Regions from separate parts of the Paenibacillus sp. FSL H3-0469 genome, predicted to be linked through region 1. Evidence: a T-box and tRNA genes for the amino acid it is inferred to sense, from the RefSeq annotation. Region 1 holds a T-box; the other holds one or more tRNA genes.
The links. The T-box of region 1 lies ahead of NSS83_RS12180 (valine--tRNA ligase). A T-box ahead of a tRNA ligase gene usually reads a tRNA of that ligase, here a tRNA-Val.

Region 1 (3,416 bases):
ATGAACGGGTGAATCAGGCGCAGTGTGCGGTCCAGCACGTAAGCCAGAACAGACTGGGTCTTGGCCTTGGCGGCTGCGTCCGCTCCGTACAGCGAAAGCTTGGCGAATTCGATATACCAGTCGCACAGATCATCCCAGATGAAGTTGTAGAGCAGGCGTCCGGTCTCGCCGAACTCGTACGAGTCAATTAGACGCGTAATATCACGGGAAGTTTCGTTCAGGCGGTGCAAAATCCAGCGGTCTGCTGTGCCAAGCTCACCTGTAATGTCAATATCTTCAAAGGCTACGCCTTCCAGATTCATCAGCGCGAACCGGGAGGCATTCCAGATCTTGTTGGCAAAATTGCGCGCCTGCTCTACCTTTTCCATACGGAACCGCAGATCCTGGCCCGCTGTACTGCCGGTAGTAATCATATAACGCATGGCGTCAGCGCCGTACTGCTCGATAACATCCAGCGGATCGATGCCGTTGCCCAGAGACTTGGACATCTTGCGTCCTTCGGCATCGCGTACGAGTCCGTGCATCAGTACATCGGAGAACGGCTTCTGGCCTGTGAATTCCATGGCTGAGAAAATCATCCGCGCTACCCAGAAGTAAATGATATCGTACCCGGTAACCAGTACGTTGTTCGGATAGTAACGCTGATAGTCACTGCTCTCCCCGTCAGGCCAGCCTAATGTAGCGAACGGCCAGAGGTTGGAGCTGAACCAGGTATCCAGAACATCCTCATCCTGCTTCAGGTCGGACAGCCCGCTGATGCGGCGTGCTTCTTCTTCGTCGTGCGCAACAACAAGCTCCCCGGTAGATTCGGAGTACCAGGCCGGAATCCGGTGACCCCACCACAATTGGCGGGAGATACACCAGTCGCGGACATTCTCGATCCAGTTCAGGTACGTCTTCTCGAAGCGGTCCGGCACGAAGTGGACCCCGTCACCGTCCTTCTGTGCAGCGATGGCCGCTTCTGCCAGCGGCTGCATTTTGACGAACCACTGGGTGGACAGATAAGGCTCTACAACAGCCCCCGAACGCTCACTGTGCCCAACCTGGTGTACATGATCCTCAATGGAGATCAGCACGCCTTGCTCCTTCAGGTCGGCTACGATGGCCTTACGGCAGTCGCTGCGGTCCATTCCCTGGTAAGCGCCTGCTTCCTCATTCATCACTCCGCCTTCGTCCATTACATTGATCTGCGGAAGGTTATGGCGGACTCCCATCTCGAAGTCATTCGGATCATGCGCCGGTGTAATCTTAACCGCACCGCTGCCGAACTCCTTATCTACGTATTCATCAGCAATAACCGGAATCTCTCTGCCTATAATCGGCAGGACCAGTGTTCTGCCAATCAGATGCTTGTAACGGTCATCCTCCGGGTGTACCGCTACCGCTGTATCGCCCAGCATCGTCTCGGGCCGCGTGGTAGCCACCGTAATATGGCCGCTGCCATCCTTAAGCGGATAACGCAGATGGTACAGATGCCCGTTCACTTCCTTGTATTCAACCTCGATATCCGACAGGGCTGTACGGGCAGCCGGGTCCCAGTTAATAATCCGCTTGCCGCGATAGATCAGGCCCTTCTGGTACAGCTCCACAAATACCTTGCTTACCGCCTTCTTCATTCCATCATCAAAGGTAAAGCGTTCGCGGGAGTAATCGAGGGACAGGCCCACCTTGGCCCACTGGTCATGAATGGTCTTGGCATACTGGTCTTTCCAGTCCCATACCTGCTCCAGGAACTTCTCGCGCCCCAGATCATGGCGGGAGATCCCCTGCTGGCGCAGCTTCTGCTCTACCTTGGTCTGTGTAGCAATCCCTGCATGGTCCGTACCGGGCAGCCACAGGGTATCATATCCCTGCATCCGCTTGGTGCGGATCAGCACATCCTGAAGCGTAAAATCCAGCGCGTGTCCGATATGCAGCATTCCGGTTACATTCGGCGGCGGAATCACGATGCTGTACGGCTCCGCATCCGGCCGCTTGCCGGCTTCGAAGAAGCCCTTCTCCATCCAGTACGCATACCATTTCTTCTCTGCCGCTCCCGGATCATATGTAGTCGGCATATCGCTCTGCTTGTGATTAGCTGAAGCGGTAGCTTCTGCCGCTTCCTGCCCGTTCGGCAGCTCTGCTGCTGCATTGTTGTTATCAGCCATTGTGAACCCTCCACTGTTAAATGTATTGAGTAGCTAGCGGTTTCTGAGAATACAAAAAGGCCCTTCGTCTCAAAGGACGAAAGGCCATTCTTTCGCGGTACCACCTTTGTTTCGCGCCAATAAAAAATAAACCACTGCCTTAAGTTCCCTAACAGGTTCCTAAAGCTCAGCGCGACACTCATGCAGGGTAACGGCTGCAACCGGCCGCATCCTAACCGGTCTTCATGATGAAGACAAGCTCAGAAGGGCAACTCCGGGGCGACTTCGGGGGCTGCGTCCTGCGGGAATTCACACCAATAATAATCCCGCTCTCTGAAGGGCTGACCGCCTACTCTTCCCGTTCCCAGTCTTTATGCTAGTTATTACTTAGTTCAATAATACATTCAGTGTTATCCCTAGTCAACCAGCATATACACAAAGGGCGCGCAGCAGACGAACCTTGGCGCTTACTCCCCGCTCCAGATCACTTGAACCACGTTGAAGCCCTGGCGGCTGCCCGTTCCGGGAGCCCCGTCCACGGTAACAGCAAACGTGCTACCTGCATCAATAATCTGGAAGGCGGCTGCAGAGACCTCCTCCGATTTGGAGGTGGCTCCTTTTTGCGCGAAATAGTCCTTATACGTATTGCCCAGCGTCTCCAGCCCCTGCTTCGTGGTATAGCTGAAGGTCGCGGACGGCTTGCCGGTCGCCGAGCCTTCGATCAGATCAAAGATCTTCGCGTCCGCCGGAAGCGGGAAGTCCGCCGGCAGGCTCTTCGGCCGCTTCACAGAATCCGCTGGTGTTCCTGCGGACGAGCCGCCGGAGGAGACAGCCGGAGCAGCCCCATTACCGATGATGACCCGGCTGGTTGCAGCATCGTAAGTAACAGCGGTGTTCAGCGCTTCGCCTATGGAGCGTACAGGCAGATAAGTGATGCCGTTGTAGGTAATCGGGGCGAGGGTTTTGCCGTTGCCGTCTTTGGGCGTGTACGCCTGGCCATTCACGACGATCCCGATTTTGTTGTTCAGGAGCGCCTTGATCTCCTGCAGATTGCTGGCGGCATAGACACCGGCCGAGACTGTGAGCGTCAAGCTTAGTGCGGCCGCAGTGGCTGCCACTTTTCTCTTCATGTGAATGATCATCCTTCCAGAAGTAGTGTACCAGCGCATAGCTGCCTGAATGTGTAATGTATGTAGGCCGGTAGTGACTATTACCCCCGGCTGAACGGTTTGTAAACCAGAAGCGGAAATCATATACAGAAACAGGAACAGCCCCATCCGTAAGGCAAGG
Region 2 (3,416 bases), 2.8 Mb from region 1:
AGAGGTATTGGGCAAAGGAGAAGATAAGGATATTGCGAATTCAATCATGTACAGCTCTGGCGTAAGAATTATGTACCGTGAGGATAAAGTGGCAGGTATTACTCTGGCGGAGGAATCGAAAGATACGTATGAAACCACTGGCGGTTTTAAAATTGGCATGTCTAAGGATGACTTCAAACAAATCTATGGCGATCAGTATCTGACGGATATGGAGCGCAACCTGGATTATGCTTACGATTCCATCAACAAGCGGTATTTGCATGATAAAGAATGGGCAGCGAAAGCTGAAGATGATACGAAAATATATGTAATTTCAGGCCTGTTCAACGGTAAGGGTGAAGCGGACGGCGTGGTATTGGTGGATAAGCGAATGGCGATAACTTACAGGTGAATGGGAGGGCTGAATATAAAACTGGGCTTGTATGTTTCATAGATCTTTGAAGGGAGAAACAATTTATTCTGGACATTAAAGCCAAGACGGCTGAGGGCAAACGGATCAACATCGAAATGCAACTATTCAATCCATATAATATGGAGAAGCGGACACTTTTCTACTGGAGTGAGATGTATTACCACCAAATTCAAAAAGGCGACGATTACATTCAATTGAAGAAGTGTGTAACGATCAATATTTTGAACTATTCCTGTCTTCCTAATAACCGCCATCATAATATCTTTCGCCTTCGGGAAGATCACACCGGGATTCCACTGAACAATGATCTGGAAATTCATGTAATAGAATTAACAAAGCTCGAGGAGCAGGCCGTCCCATTAACTGGTGGTCTGATCAACTGGTTATTATTTCTGAAGGGTGTTGAGCAACCAAACTGGGAGGTGCTGACCATGAATGAACCGATGTTGAAAAAAGCAATGGATACGCTGGAGTTCCTGAGTCAGGATGCCGCTACAAGGATGGAGTATGAAGCCCGGATGAAGTATTTGCGGGATGAGGCGTCTCGGATGAACGGGGCTAAGGCAGAATAAAACTGTTGCAATGATAACAACGAAAAACGAAGCCGATCATATGATCGGCTTCGTTTCTTTAAGGCTATCCATATATAGGACGGATGGGGTTCGAACCCATGACCCCTACCCTGTCAAGATAGTGCTCTCCCGCTGAGCTACCGTCCTGCAACGAAATTTATAATAACACAGGACGTAAGGGAATGGCAAGAGATTTTTAAATATGCTATAGATGATCAGTTAAGCATGACCCTTCCATACCACCGCAGTGACAAAAACCCACGACACCCCATCCATAGTATATTACAATAATGGCGCTTGTCTGGAAGTTCCTTAACCAACATAAAAGGTGGAATTCTATCATGATCGTAACATTGCATGAAGCGGAGTGCCCTGGGGGGAGTCTCAAATATGTAGTGATTTTTATGAAGCAAGGGAAGGATTGGGTTCTGGTACGGCACCGTGAGCGGTCCACGTGGGAATTTGCCGGCGGGCATATTGAGGCGGGTGAGAGTCCCGGGGAAGCTGCGGTAAGAGAACTCTACGAAGAGACAGGCGCTGAAGATTATGAACTGCATCCGCTATGCATCTATTCGGTCAGAAGTGATGAGCTGGCAGAGAGCTACGGGATGTTGTATTATGCAGATGTCAAAAGGTTCGGAACTTTGCCCCCGTACGAAATGGCGGAGCTTCGAAGCTTCAGCGAGCTGCCGCAGGCTGTGACCTACCCGGGGATCTACCCCACGCTATATGCGAGAGTATGTGAATATGTGAAGCATCTGTGAATCAATCTTAATCGTATTTCTGGTAGAATAGACACTCGATTGGCTGAAAGGAGGCCCAGCTCATGAGCAATGAGATTACGAGGTTTAAGCGTCTTGGCGACTACCTGAGATCACGCCGGGACCGCCTGCAGCCAGAAGCTGCAGGGATCAAGGAAACGAACAGTCAGCGCAGAACACCAGGTCTGCGGCGGGAGGAGGTTGCGGTTCTGGCCGGTCTCAGCAGCACTTATTATACATGGCTGGAGCAGGGCAGGGAGGTTACCGCCTCCAGAGAGGTCATGGAGAGTCTCAGTCAGGCGCTGCGGTTGTCGGCAGATGAGCGCAAGCATCTGTTTGAGCTATGGAATCCCGGCTTGCCGGATACACTTGCTTCTATAGATACGGTCAGTCCGGAGCTGAGTCCGCAGTGGCGGGATATTATCCGGCAATTGACTTATCCGTCTTTTATTACGAATGAGCGGTCTGAGGTACTGGCCTGGAATGATAAAGCGAGTGAAGTGCTTAGTGATTTCGGAGGTCTGTCTGCTTCTGAGCGCATTATGATGCGTCTTCTGTTCCTGGATCTGGAGCTGCGCTGCCGGATGCTGAACTGGGAGGAGTTCGCCCTACATTCAGTAGGTGTGTACAGAACCTATTATGACTTGAACCTGCATGATCCTTGGCACAAGGAGATGGTCGATCAGCTCTTGGAGGACAGTGCGGATTTCGCCGAGATGTGGAAACAGCACAATATTCAGGGGAAAAGAGTCAACCGTGTGGTCATAGAGAGTCTGGGTACAAGTGAGCCTGTAGTCTACGACATCAATTCGATGGCCAATCTGGCGGATCACCCGGGACTGCATATTTGTATCTATACGCCTGTTATAACGTAGCAGACGATTCTCGGGGGACATACGCCCTACGTTTCCTCCGCTCCCTGGTAATGATCTTACTAGCATGAACGTACTGTGGCTGCTCCACGGCAGGACGGTTAGAATAAGGACATGTTCGTAAGATCTATTACAGGGACAAGAGGGAGGCAACCATATGCATACAAGAACACTCGGGAACGAAGGGCTGAGCGTATCGGCTCTGGGACTCGGAACGATGATGATGCCGGATAATGAAGAGTCTGTACGAACCATTCATGGCGCGCTTGATCTGGGCGTAACTCTGCTGGACACAGCGGATATCTATGGAGCCTTCGAGCAGCAGCGCTTCGGCGGCAATGAACGGCTTCTCGGGCGGGCGCTTAAGGGCCGGAGAGATCAGGCTGTGATTGCGACCAAATTCGGCATTACACATACTCAGGGACCCAAGGGAGACCCGGCCTATATCAAAAAATCCGTAGATGCCAGCCTCTATCAACTAGGCACAGATTATATCGATCTGTACTATCAGCACCGTCCTGATCCGAACACCCCTATTGAGGAAACCGCCGGTACCCTGGCTGACCTTGTCAAGGAAGGAAAGATCCGTTATATCGGCTTATCCGAGGCTTCGCCTGAACTGATCCGCCGGGCACATGCGGTGCATCCGTTGACCGCCCTGCAGACAGAGTATTCACTCTGGAGCCGGGAGGTGGAGGATGAGATTCTGCCGCTGGTCAAGGAGCTGGGCATCGGCTTCGTTCCTTATAGCCCGCTGGGCCGCGGTTTTCTGACTGGACAGATCAAGAGCTTCGATGAT

Region 2: it has a tRNA-Val gene. The T-box ahead of NSS83_RS12180 (valine--tRNA ligase) is inferred to sense a tRNA for this amino acid. The anticodon was not compared.

The regions. Positions count from the first base shown of each region.
Region 1 is NZ_CP150302.1:2,807,374-2,810,789, forward strand. It holds gene NSS83_RS12180 (valine--tRNA ligase) at 1-2,057, opposite strand, end outside; T-box leader at 2,217-2,501, opposite strand; gene NSS83_RS12185 (stalk domain-containing protein) at 2,594-3,256, opposite strand.
Region 2 is NZ_CP150302.1:7,749,260-7,752,675, forward strand. It holds gene NSS83_RS33570 (hypothetical protein) at 1-391, shown strand, start outside; partial or broken gene NSS83_RS33575 (Rpn family recombination-promoting nuclease/putative transposase) at 457-981, shown strand; tRNA gene NSS83_RS33580 (tRNA-Val) at 1,060-1,131, opposite strand; gene NSS83_RS33585 (NUDIX domain-containing protein) at 1,326-1,748, shown strand; gene NSS83_RS33590 (helix-turn-helix transcriptional regulator) at 1,811-2,620, shown strand; gene NSS83_RS33595 (aldo/keto reductase) at 2,775-3,416, shown strand, end outside.